DNA from 3 places in the Xanthocytophaga agilis genome. Region 1 is predicted to be linked to each of the others. Evidence: riboswitches for the same ligand, from Rfam matches in the RefSeq annotation. Region 1 holds a riboswitch; each other region holds the start of a gene.
The links. Region 1 has a riboswitch for cobalamin ahead of QNI22_RS00510 (cobaltochelatase subunit CobN). Riboswitches for the same ligand answer to the same signal wherever they lie in the genome.

Region 1 (4,212 bases):
TGTTAGGTGCTGTCTTGCTTCGCTACCTGGTACCTGTAGGTAGAATGGGATTAAGTAATTATTTTGGTCAGACAATTCTGGCTTTCAGTTTATTCTATGTAACAGGCTGGGTAGGATATGCAGATCCGGTTGGTTTGACAGGACTTGCCCTGCTTATCTTTGTGGTACAGATACTGGTAAGCCACTGGTGGCTTCAATACCATGAATTTGGCCCTGTAGAATGGATCTGGAGGACTTTATCCTATATGTGGACAGAGAGAAAAAGGAAGACGGAAATTTCTGATTCCATACCTGTATCTCCAAATCTGGTAGGAGATAAATTTACAGAAAGTAAGCCAGTAAACGAATAACCTGTTACGATGTTAATACATTCTGACTGCTAATGAAGTCTATACTGGTATTGAAGACTGTGTTTTTGCCAAAAACTGATCATAAACTGTCTTTAAAAATGACACGCCAGCGGTGGTTGCAGATTGGCGGGGCAGCGTTCTTTGCATTGTTTTTGGTGACTTTTAACAGCAGCCCACTGGTAGAGCTGCTTCGCCGACAGAGTTATTACCGTGATCTTGCCATTACTTTTGGCGCTGCATGGCTTATTATAAGTTATGTAGGCTGGATTACGGCCAAACTCGATAGCTATATTGACTGGCAGTCCGATAAAAGACAAAGGCTTTTACTACAGATACTCCTGGGACTTATTGGTGCTTCACTGATAAGTTATGGGATTGCCTACCTTCAATACCGGTTTATCGATCCTGAACATGTTTTTGGGACAGAATCATTTTTGCAGACAGAGTTACCGGTCATTGTACTTCTGATAACTTTTTGCAATATCATCTATGTAAGCATTTCCTATTACCACTGGCAGGAACGTAGATATATAATACAGACATTGCCTGTCGTAGAAAAATCAGAACCCAGTATATCTTCTTATCTTTCTTACCTGATAGTCACCAATGGACAAAAAAGCATTCAGCTGGCAGTGGAGCATGTCGCCCTTATTTATCTGGAACAAGGAATTACCTGGGTAGCAACTTTTAACAATACCCAATATCGAGTGGATGAACCACTTCAGAGTATTGAAGATAAGTTAGATCCCGGTTCATTCTTTCGGGTCAACCGTCAGACCATTGTACAGCTTTCAGCCTGTTACTCCTTTCAGAGCATGGAATACGGCAAAATTAAGCTACATCTGGTACCTCCTTTTACTACTGAATTAACCATTAGCCAGAAAACAGCTCCTGCCTTCCGGAAATGGATGCAGCGGTAGGTTGTGTCCTTAGTTAATGAAAAGTTTTCCTGCTACTTAGTGTAAATCCAGTATATTTGTTGCTTTCAATCAAGACGTTCTTTCTCCTCTGAAAAAAGGTTCTGTGTAAAACAGATTAATAGGGAATCGTGTGTAAGTCACGAACTGTCGCGCAACTGTAAGTAACCTATGGGATTATGCGTTAGTATCCACTATACTACACTGTATGGGAAGGATGGCATAATTGGTACAAGTCAGGAGACCTGCCTGTTTTCAGTATGATAATGCTTTCGCGGTTTAAGAGGGTATCTAAATTAGTTTAGACCACCTCTAAAGCAGAGTCAAATGAGGTGATTTGGAATGTGGGCAGGCTTATACCTGTACCTTTAGCTTTTACAAGCTAACTTTTCATTCCTCCTCTGTCACCTGTCTATCCGCAAGCTTTTGAACGTCTGAAATCCGATTGCTTGCTTACATAAGTTGTAAATGGTATGACAGAAATAAAACGCCAGCGGGTAATGCGCCCGGATGGAAAAGCCATTAACCTGGTTCAGCGAAGAGGACATTTGTCTTACTGTTACAATGCATGCTGCTGTGGCCGTACAGACAGAGGCTATGCTCCCATTCCGGTTGAGTTGTATAAAAGTGAATGGTTACGACGGAAGCTACGTAATGTAGTCCATATGACCAAAGGTGGATGTCTGGGCCCATGCACACTGGCTAATGTGGTCACATTGTTGTTTGACGGAAACTCTGTATGGTTTCATTCTGTCAACAGCAACTGGCAGATCATTGCCATTTTCGATTACATCGAGAGTATGGTAAAGGCCGATAGTTTTCTAACCCCACCCGCTGAGTTGGCAGAGTATGTGTTTCAATTCTATACATGGAAAGGTTCTGAAGCTATAACCCGTTCCGGGCAGGTGGCAACACCCGATGGAGGAATTGTATTCCTAACCCATGCCGATACCGATCTACTTACCCTAAGTCGCACACTTCAGGACTTACCTGCTGACTTTCCCAAAACGACAGGCCTTAACCTGATGGCAATTAAAAGTGATGCCCATATGGCTCAGTTGCTGGATCGGGAAGTAGGAGCCGCTCAGATTGTAATCATACGTATTCATGGCAGAGCTAGTAGTATTCCAGGTTTCGCGGAACTGGTTCGTCGGGCAAAGCAGCAGGGACAGCACCTGATTGTGATAAGCGGAACGGGTGAACTAAATCCCGAATTTGCCGCTGTGTCTACAGTGTCACCAGCCATATTGCATGAAACACTGGCATACTTACAAGCAGGAGGACATAGCAACCTAACCTCCCTGTTGTACTTTCTGTCAGATCATCTGCTGATGACAGGTTTTGGGTTTGAGGTTCCTGTAACTTTATCTGAACATGGCATTTACCATCCGGATCTCCCTGAAAATGCAGAGATAGAAGATTGGTTAAAGATGCGCAATCCTGCTCTCCCTAGCATTGGCATTACCTTCTATAGGGCACACTGGCTTAGCGGCAATACGTCCTTTGTAGATGCCATGATTCGTGCACTGGAAGCTCGGAACCTGAATGTACTGCCTGTCTATACAGCCTCTCTCAAAGCAGTTGACAATGGTACAGGTTGGCCATATGCCCTGGATATATTCAGATATACTAACGAAGTGCTGATCGACGTATTGGTAAATACAGTTTCGTTTGCCATGCGGGATATACAAACAGAACAACTGCGACAAGGAGAAGAGGAAATTCTGCGTCAGCTAAACGTACCGATTCTGCAAGCTATTACCAGTGGTATGAGTCGTGGCCCTTGGGAATCATCAAGCCGGGGACTCAATCCATTGGATACTGCTATGAATGTGGCTATTCCTGAGTTTGACGGACGCATTATCACTGTACCAGTTTCATTTAAAGAGAAAGACAGGGAAACCAAAGGATACGAACCTGTTGAAGACAGGATAGAACGAGTGGCGGGTATAGCAGCTCGTTTTGCCCGTCTGCGTCATTTACCCAATAAAGAGAAACGCATTGCGTTTGTTTTTACAAACTCCAATGCAAAGGCATCGCAGATTGGCAATGCGGTAGGACTGGATTCTCCAGCGTCTTTGATGGCTATTCTCCAGGCTATGCAGGCAGAAGGATATACTATACCTCATATGCCTGCTAGTGGAACAGAATTAATTCACGAACTGATAGACAGATGTTCATATGACTTAACCTATCTCACCACAGAGCAATTATCACGTGCCGTCGGACAGGTATCTTTTACCCAGTATGCTCAATGGTTTTCAGAACTACCTGAGGCTTTACAGCAAAAAATGCAGAAACAATGGGGGCCACCACCTGGTGAAACCTATGTACATGATCATCATATTGCACTGGCTGGTATTGAATTAGGCAATGCCTTAGTCGTATTACAACCACCACGTGGATACGGCATGGACCCGGATGCGATCTACCACCAACCTGACCTGCCACCTACACATCATTACTATGCATTTTATAGATGGTTACGGGATGGTTGGGGTGCTGATGCGATTGTGCATGTAGGCAAACATGGGACGCTGGAATGGCTTCCGGGCAAAGGAATTGGGCTTTCAGAAAATTGTTTTCCGGATGCTTTTCTGGGAGATATACCCTTATTTTATCCTTTTATCATCAATGATCCGGGGGAAGGCTCACAGGCGAAACGTCGGGCTCATGCGGTCATACTGGATCATCTGACCCCACCTATGACATCAGCCGATAGTTATGGTGAACTGGCACAGCTAACGCAGCTGGTAGATGAATATTATCAGGTCGAAACACTGGACCCTGCTAAACTTCCACTGTTACAACGCCAGATCTGGGATTTAATACGGCAAACCAATCTGGATAAAGACCTGTCTGCGATGCTGAAGCGGGATCATGGCGACCATGTACACGAATGGGATGACGAAATAACACCCGAAGGTGTGCCTGTTACATTGGCA
Region 2 (4,212 bases), on a different contig from region 1:
TTTTCATGATTTTGTGAAATTTAATAGTAAAGTTATAAGAGATTGATTACCATTCTCTTATAACTTTAATTCTATATTAGAAGGTAAAACTGTAACGCAATGTGAAATTTCTGCCTGGCATATTATAGCCTCGTTTTTCATAGTAGTTTTCGTCTGTGAGATTGTTTACCAGCAGACTTATTGTGTGCTGATGGGCATAGGTATAAGATGCTGCCATATCAATCACCATAAAGACCGGATACTGAATTTCCGGATATAACAAATCATTATAGTCTGTATCCTTTCGATGACCGACATAACGTCCACTGAGTCGTAAAGAAGCACCTTTGAGGTTATTGTATTCAATACCGTAATTCATAGTAAGCGATGCTACATTGTAAATGTCTTTGCGAGTTGTAGTACCATCTGTGGCTACGGTGATTTCCTTTGCATAGGAGATCGAAGTAGCGTTTGCAAATACACGCAATGAGTAAGCATACTCTTTCAATGCCCCAAAGTCATAGGCTACCTCTGCTTCCAGACCGCGTATCTCACCTTTATTCGCGTTTACATAGGTTGTTCGGGATTTGACTGTATCTCCACTGGTAGTAAATTCAGGTGTTGTATAACGAGTAGTACGACTTGTAATACGATCTTGTACTACTGTAGAGAAATAGGTGATATCTGCAGTAAGTCCAATAGCAGGTTTAACAAATCGGATTCCTGCATCCCAGGTGATGCTGTTTTCATTGGTCAGATCTGGGTTGCCTTGGGTAATCGCAACAGATTTATTACTACCTGATTGAGAAAATCCAGCTACCTGATAGGCATCCGGAGTCACAAACGCACGACCAATAGTTGCATGTACTTTCAGTGGTTCGATAATCTGGTATTGTGCACCCAAACTTGGACTGAGAAAAGGATTGGTTTCTTTGCCTGGCGTATAGGTAGTAAGAAGTGGAGTCGTTTTTACATCAAATGTAATTCTGTCAAACCGGAGGCCTGGCGTTACTGTCAGGCGGTTACTCAGGAAGAAAAACTGACCTTGTGCATAAATGGCTGTTGAGCGTAATGCATAGTTAGGACTGTAAGGTCTTGTTTCTGTCGTATCATTGGAATAGGAATGTGTTTGAATAGATACACTGGTATAGTCTATACCCAGAGTAAGTTGATGAATACCTAGTTTCAGTACATCTTTTACCTGTATTCCCTTCCAGGAAGATTGACTTTGGTAAGAACGATAAGGTGGTATTTTTACACCATTATTTTCGAGTGTATAATTATCAGATGTTTCCTGAGCAGTATACCCCTTTAGGCTAAGCTGGTGAATGCCCATTGTGCCAGCCAGACTTACTTCGCCATTTGCCCGACCAATGTCTTTGGTACTAGGCTGGGTATTTCCATATTCAATGTCACTAGGTGATTCTATACCACGTGCCAGAAAACGTTCTCCCCGAACATCCAGACGCCAGTTGGAAGTAAGCTGATAACCTGCCCGTAGTGAACCCGAATAATAACTCAGTTGTGTATAATCTCTGCGGATTCCATCACCACGGCTGTCATTGATTTCAGTAGCAGGTTGTTTTATATAATATTTGATGGCCGTACCTCCATGAAGTGCATTGCGCAACCAGTTGTCTTTTCCGGTTTTATAGTCATCATTGCGACTAAAGGATTGAAAAGACAAATCAAAGTCCAGCTTCTCTGTCAGATTGCCTCCCGTTTGACCACCAATACGTAAGGAACTATAGGAACCATAGTCTGCCAAAAGAGAAGAGTGAATTTTATCTGTTGATTTTCGGGTAATGACATTCACCACACCACCCATTGCCTGAGCTCCATAGAGTGCAGAGGCTGGTCCTTTAAGTACTTCAATACGTTCAATACTACCCGGATCAATGGTTGCCAGGTTTACGGTACCTGCCGGGCGACCATCTATCAGTAACAGTGTCCGTTGATTGATTCCACTAAACTGAGGCCGAAATCCCCGTATGCTTACACCTCCCAGCAAACCAGGATACTGCAATACACTGACTGAAGAGTTCTTTTTTACCAGATCTATAGCATCTATAAAGGATGTTTGTTTAATATCCCTTTGGGAGATAATATCGATTTGCTGAGGGATTCGTTCTTTTTCTATAGAAGAACGGGTTGCCGTAACTACTGTTTCTTTTAATTGATAAGACCGGATAGAATCAGCTACCTGTTGTTGAGCAATACCTGATTGAACAGTTACAAGAAACAGAATAACAGCGAATATAAATAGAATAATAGATAGCCTTAAGTTCACAGTTCAATTTAATTAAATGAATAAAAACAATGAGCTGAACGCAAGGACAGGCATATCACTTCAATCTTAATAATAGATTGATGATGAGTACTATGCACTGTACTTTTCTCCCGAAAGCTCAGCGGGTGTAAATTTCATCCAGGCAGGTCTTCTGGCTCTCCTGACTTTTGATTGTCTTCCCATCTGATAACAGACAGTGACATAGTATATCAAAAGCTTTGTAAACAGGATTACAGCAGCGGGGACTGCTCCGGATTTGCACCGGATTCCCTTTTAAGTCTACCTGATCAGATCGAAGAGGTAAACACCTGTATGTGAAAGCTAAACAAGCTTCTACTGGTATTTTTGATTTAAATTAGTATCAGGTAATTGTACTTATTTGTTTTTTCCATAGTTGAAGTGCAGCTAGCACTTCAGCCATAGAGTTGTATTTTACAGAAATTCCGTTCTGATAAAGAGTCCAGTCAGGTTGATTGTTAGTAAATAAAGCCTCTATTCTATATGCACTTGTCTGGTCTGTTTCGATACAAAAACCTTCCCGTTGTAGTGCGCGACGTGTCCAGAATACCAAATCCTTATGACCACTAAGTCCAATGACAGGACCCTGGCTATCGTTATGTAATACAAAGCTTCCTGTTGTTTGGTCAAAGTGAAGTCCTTTGCGGGCGAAGGCTGATTCAAAGGCTCCTTTGAGTACAAGGTCTTCAGGTGTACCCACCTCTAAGCTGCCATCAGGTAGTAAGATCCATACTTTGTCTGCTGCCTGTAATGCTAAGTCCAGTTCATGAGTGGAGAGCAGAATAGCTTTCTGGGTTTTCTTTGCCAGTTGATGCAGCAATTGCATCATTTCCACACGACTGGGTAAATCCAGATGGGCTGTTGGTTCATCAAGCATAATCATATCCGTATCCTGTGCCAAGGCACGGGCCAGCATTACTTTTTGGCGTTCCCCATCGCTCAGGTACTGAATAGAACGATGTTGGTAGGCTGTTATACCTATCACATCCATTGCTTCATATACCTTGATCACGTCTTCTGCTGTGAGATTGCCCAGCCAGCTTGTATAGGGGTAACGCCCCAATGCTACTAGTTCATAGACTGTCAGATTTCCTGCTTCTACTCGTTCTGTAAGTACCATACTTAGTTTTCGAGCCAAATCCTGGGGTTTTAAATCAGACAATGGTAAATTGGTAATACTAATATAACCTTCCAGCGCAGGATGTAGACCTGCAAGTGTACGCATCAGCGTAGACTTACCTGCCCCATTTGGGCCTAGCAGGCATACCAGCTCTCCCTGCCATAAGTTCAGCTGTAAAGGACCAGCTATTTTATATGTTTGCCCTTTAGATAGACGATAGCCAATTGACAAATCGACAGCAGTGAGTATAGATTTTCTTGCTGTCATACAAAGGATGCTCTTAGATTGCTTCGGGTCACAATAATCCATATCACAACAGGAGCACCCAACAGTGATGTCACTATATTGATCGGCAATACTGTCTGGCTACCTGGCATATGTGCAATAATATCACAGGCTAGCATTAACAATGTACCAATCAGGCAAGTGCAGGGAATCAATACCCGATGATTGGAAGTATTGAATAACGAACGTGTTAGCTGTGGTACGGCGATACCAATAAAGCCAATAGGTCCACAGAAGGCTGTAATACTACCAGTAAGCAGACTGGTACTTGCCAGAATAATGGCTCGTGCCCAACCTACTGTCAAGCCCATACTTCGGGCATAATTTTCACCTAATAACAAAACATTCAATGCTTTGGATGAGGCAAATGCTAATACCAGCCCCACTACTACTGTACCCGTCAGTACATATAAATGATATTCTGTTACCCCGCCCAATGATCCGAATGTCCATAGTATATATTCCTGTAACTGTTCAGGTTGACTAAAATACTGCCATATACTAATGACAGACAGGGTAA
Region 3 (4,212 bases), on a different contig from region 1:
CTGCGGAAGAGTTGTTCTGGTGTAAAATCTATGTACAAAACCGGGAGCGGTTTGATGGAGCTGACCTGAACCACCTGATTGTGCGTTATGGAGACCGTTTGAACTGGAACCGGGTATGGACGCATCTGGAGATACATTGGCAACTACTCTTGGCTCAGCTGCTTAGTTTCCAGTTTTGTTATCCGTCAAAAAGAGATCTGGTTCCCCATTGGTTAATGGAGGCGTTACTGGCAAAAGCCAAGGAACAGTATGATTTACCAACACCACAACAAACGTTATGTCTTGGGCCTCTCATTGATCAGACGCAGTATGATATTGACGTACGGGAATGGAATTATAAAACAATCACAATGAAAAGCATATAGATATGAATTTGAAAAGCAAACAAATCGCTGCTATTGGCGATATTCATATTAAAGCGACTGACCGTGGCAAATGGAAAGAATGCTTTCAGTCTGTATCAGAACAGGCATTTGCGCTGATTCTGTGTGGTGATTTGACAGATACCGGACAAGCCAGTGAGGCTGAGATCTTGCTTGAGGAACTGAGTGTTTGCTCTATTCCGGTGATAGCAGTACTGGGTAATCATGATTATCATGATAATCAACAGGATGAAATCAGACATGTTTTATGTAATAACAAGATTCATGTATTGGATGGAGAATCAGTGGTTATCAATGGAGTGGGATTTGCAGGTGTAAAAGGGTTTGGCGGGGGCTTTGACCGGTTTATGCTTCCGCGCTTTGGGGAAGAAATGAATAAAGCGTATGTGCAGGCGGCAGTGGAAGAATCCTTGAAACTGGATCAGGCATTGTATCGCCTGGAGGGAGATGATATTGATATACTAAAAGTGGCTGTATTACATTACTCTCCTATCAAAGAAACGGTGGTTGGCGAACCTGAGGAGATTTTCCCTTTTCTTGGATCATCCTACTTAGCAGAACCGCTGGATCGCAGGGAAGTAACGGTTGCCTTTCATGGGCATGCACATCATGGACATCTGGAAGGTGCCACCAAACAAGGTGTAAAGGTGTTCAATGTTGCCAAACCTGTATTACATAATGCGGGTTATACTAATCCTTTCTTCTTGTATGAATTACCACTTCAGGAAAAGGAGAACCAACCTGTAGAACATCTGATAGTAGCACCATGATACTTGCTGGTCAGCAAATTCAGCATGTAATTGTTAGTAAACGATGAAACTTTCTCATCTTCCTAAATCTCATTTGAAACAAAAAGACACTGATTCGAATTATAGGTTCAAATCAGTGTCTTTTCATTAATAACTCTATCTTGATTCTTCCTAATATGATAATCCGTACCGGATACCAAAACCAGGGTTTATACCTCGCATAGCAAACAATCTTCTTATCCATGGAATTCCATGACAAAACAGGAATTAATCTAAACCTACGTCCAAATCCGATAAATAAAGTATATTCGCCCCTTCATGTAAGTTCTTTACTTTATACCCTCTGGAAGAGGTTCTGCATAATGCCGATTAATAGGGAATCGTGTGAAAATCACGAACTGTCGCGCAACTGTAAGTAACCTTCAAAGCGTATACCCTTGTTTGTCCACTGTATCAATGATATGGGAAGGATGGTATACGTGTTACAAGTCAGGAGACCTGCCTTTTCCAGTATGACAATGCTTTCGCGGTTTGAAGCACGGTCAGGTGTGGTGTTTTCTGTTCTGAAATTTTTACAAACTATGGATCTGAGGCGGTTCACGTAGATGAACCTCATCATATGCATACCTGTTTTCAGTCAGATCTCTCCCCTGTCTTTGATTTTATCCCTTGTTACATTGTGGAGTGTAAGAGCTTTTAACTATCCATCTTAACACAGTTAAAAGTATGCAAACACCTTATGGCTGCTATCCGCACACTGATAGCCAGAGCCACCTATTAACTGTCTATATACCGTTAGACAGAAAGAGTATTTTTGATGATGAGTCAACAAGTACCCATCAGATAGTAAAAGATCATGTCCTTGAGGCAAAAGTGGTAGGTAAAAATATTCCACCTGGAACCCAGCCTGTTTCATCGGCTTTCGGTCTGTTCACCAATCAATTACTCTACCAAACCTCGACCTTGTATTTCTCTATGAATAAGTCACTACAACATATGTTACCTCTATTTCTTTGTCTATTATTTCTGCCTTTATGTATGCTGGCTCAATCTGAAAAGGGTAGTATTTCCGGATATATCCAATCCGAAAATAAAGAACCACTCCCTAATATGACTATTGGCCTGGATGAAACGGCATATGGTACTACCAGCAGTGAAACGGGGCACTTTCTACTCAAAAATATACCTGCCGGAAAATATGTATTATCCATTAGTGGCATTGGCTATCAGGCATTAAAACAAACTATTGTGGTAACCGCAGGACAAAGAACTTCGCTAAATTATCAGCTTAACAGGAAGACCAATGAGTTGTCGGAAATAGTGATTACATCCGACAGAAAATCCAGTTTCACGGCTATTACCAAACAGGCAATTCCCCTGCGAGATATCCCACTGACTACCTCTTCCGTTTCTGTAAAGACTATAGAACAGCGTGGAGCGGATGATCTGGGTGAAGCAATGAAGAATACTACAGGAGTGCGTGCTAATAATACCTATGGGGGATTTCAGCATTTTACCATCCGGGGGTTCAGCAATTTCGTACTACTTGTTGATGGGGTCAGAGACGAAAGACACAACATCTCCACCAGTGCCCCTACAACGAATCTGGCTAATGTAGAAAGTATAGAAGTGTTAAAAGGTCCCGCTTCGGTTTTGTTTGGACATTCAGCGCTGGGAGGGATTATCAACATTGTTAGAAAGCGCCCAACGAAAGAATTTAAAGCGGAATTTTCAGCTACCTATGGAAGTTATAATACCCGCAGAATGAGAGCGGGAGCCTCCGGTTCTATCAGTAACCAGTTGCGGTATCGGGTTGACTTTGGAATGTCTGATACCGAAGGCTACCGATATTCTGGGTCTACTACAAACAATGCCTACCTGGCACTGGAATATACACCTACCAGTAAAGATTTGTTTTATCTGACAGTGGGTGTAAACAAAGACAACTATGATACGGACACAGGCATTCCTATGCTGGAAGGAAGTAAAAAAATACCTGGACTAGATGTCGATACGCGGTACAATGACCCTGCAGACTTTTTAAAACATACCCGTTTTGACTATCAGCTCAACTATGTGCACAAATTCTCCGAAAAAGTAAAACTGTCGGATCAGCTATCCTATTATGATGATAATATCCATTATTTCTCAACCGAAGAACTTTCTGTGAATGCGTCACTGGATTCACTGACCCGATCCTTTCCATTTTATTTCAATCACCTGACCAAACCGCTTCAAAACCAGTTGGAGCTTAGTAGTGAATGGCTAACTGGTTCTATTGTACACAAAGTATTGGTAGGATATTCACTCAGTATACTGGACAGGAAGACCTATAACGGAGATGTCAATGGTCCAGGAAAAAACGCTACAATTCCTATTCATAATCCGATTCTCAATCAGGGGTATATTTCCTTCACAGACCAGAATTATAGGGCTACTATGGAAAATGTGCATGGAGTATATATACAGGATTGGATCAAGGTTGCAGAGTATTTGAAAGCACTGATAGGATTACGATATGACATCTTTAATGGCAGCTACTATACCAATCAGGTAGACGCAACGCGGCATGTAACCGAAGAAGGCCCGAAATCAACTATTTCTAAAAATGCATTGACCTATCGGTTTGGACTGGTATATCAGCCTGTTGAGCCTTTGTCTGTTTATAGTTCGTATTCTACGTACTTTAAACCTTCCCGCCGTGTTGCACCCAATGGCGAAACGTTTGATCCGGAAACTGGTTATCAGGCAGAGATAGGCTCTCGTCTGCAACATTCCGGTTGGACAGCCAGCCTTGCTTTTTACTATATGCGAAAAGACAATCAGGTAGAAGCTCTTCCTGGAGGAATTTACAAACGGATTGGCTCAGCAGAATCCAAAGGGTTTGAAGCAGAAATCAACGGAAGTCTGTGGAAAGGACTGGATTTGACAGCAGGGTATACATTCTCTAAAGCAAACTACCTTCCATATGAGGGTAGTGAGATAAATCCGGTTGCAGGAAAAAGAGTATCTTTTGCACCTGTCAGTATGCTGAATCTGTGGCTAAACTATGAATGGCAATATGCAGCATTCAAAGGACT

Region 2: linked by a shared signal. The riboswitch ahead of QNI22_RS30005 (TonB-dependent receptor) and the one ahead of QNI22_RS00510 (cobaltochelatase subunit CobN) in region 1 are both predicted to bind cobalamin.
Region 3: linked by a shared signal. The riboswitch ahead of QNI22_RS39775 (TonB-dependent receptor) and the one ahead of QNI22_RS00510 (cobaltochelatase subunit CobN) in region 1 are both predicted to bind cobalamin.

The regions. Positions count from the first base shown of each region.
Region 1 is NZ_JASJOU010000001.1:119,623-123,834, forward strand. It holds gene QNI22_RS00500 (DUF418 domain-containing protein) at 1-350, shown strand, start outside; gene QNI22_RS00505 (LytR/AlgR family response regulator transcription factor) at 449-1,270, shown strand; cobalamin riboswitch at 1,350-1,534, shown strand; gene QNI22_RS00510 (cobaltochelatase subunit CobN) at 1,741-4,212, shown strand, end outside.
Region 2 is NZ_JASJOU010000014.1:38,877-43,088, forward strand. It holds gene QNI22_RS30000 (cob(I)yrinic acid a,c-diamide adenosyltransferase) at 1-7, opposite strand, end outside; gene QNI22_RS30005 (TonB-dependent receptor) at 77-2,269, opposite strand; cobalamin riboswitch at 2,394-2,596, opposite strand; gene QNI22_RS30010 (ABC transporter ATP-binding protein) at 2,631-3,674, opposite strand; gene QNI22_RS30015 (FecCD family ABC transporter permease) at 3,671-4,212, opposite strand, start outside.
Region 3 is NZ_JASJOU010000031.1:13,983-18,194, reverse strand. It holds gene QNI22_RS39785 (nucleotidyltransferase) at 1-365, shown strand, start outside; gene QNI22_RS39780 (metallophosphoesterase family protein) at 368-1,153, shown strand; cobalamin riboswitch at 1,466-1,652, shown strand; gene QNI22_RS39775 (TonB-dependent receptor) at 1,859-4,212, shown strand, end outside.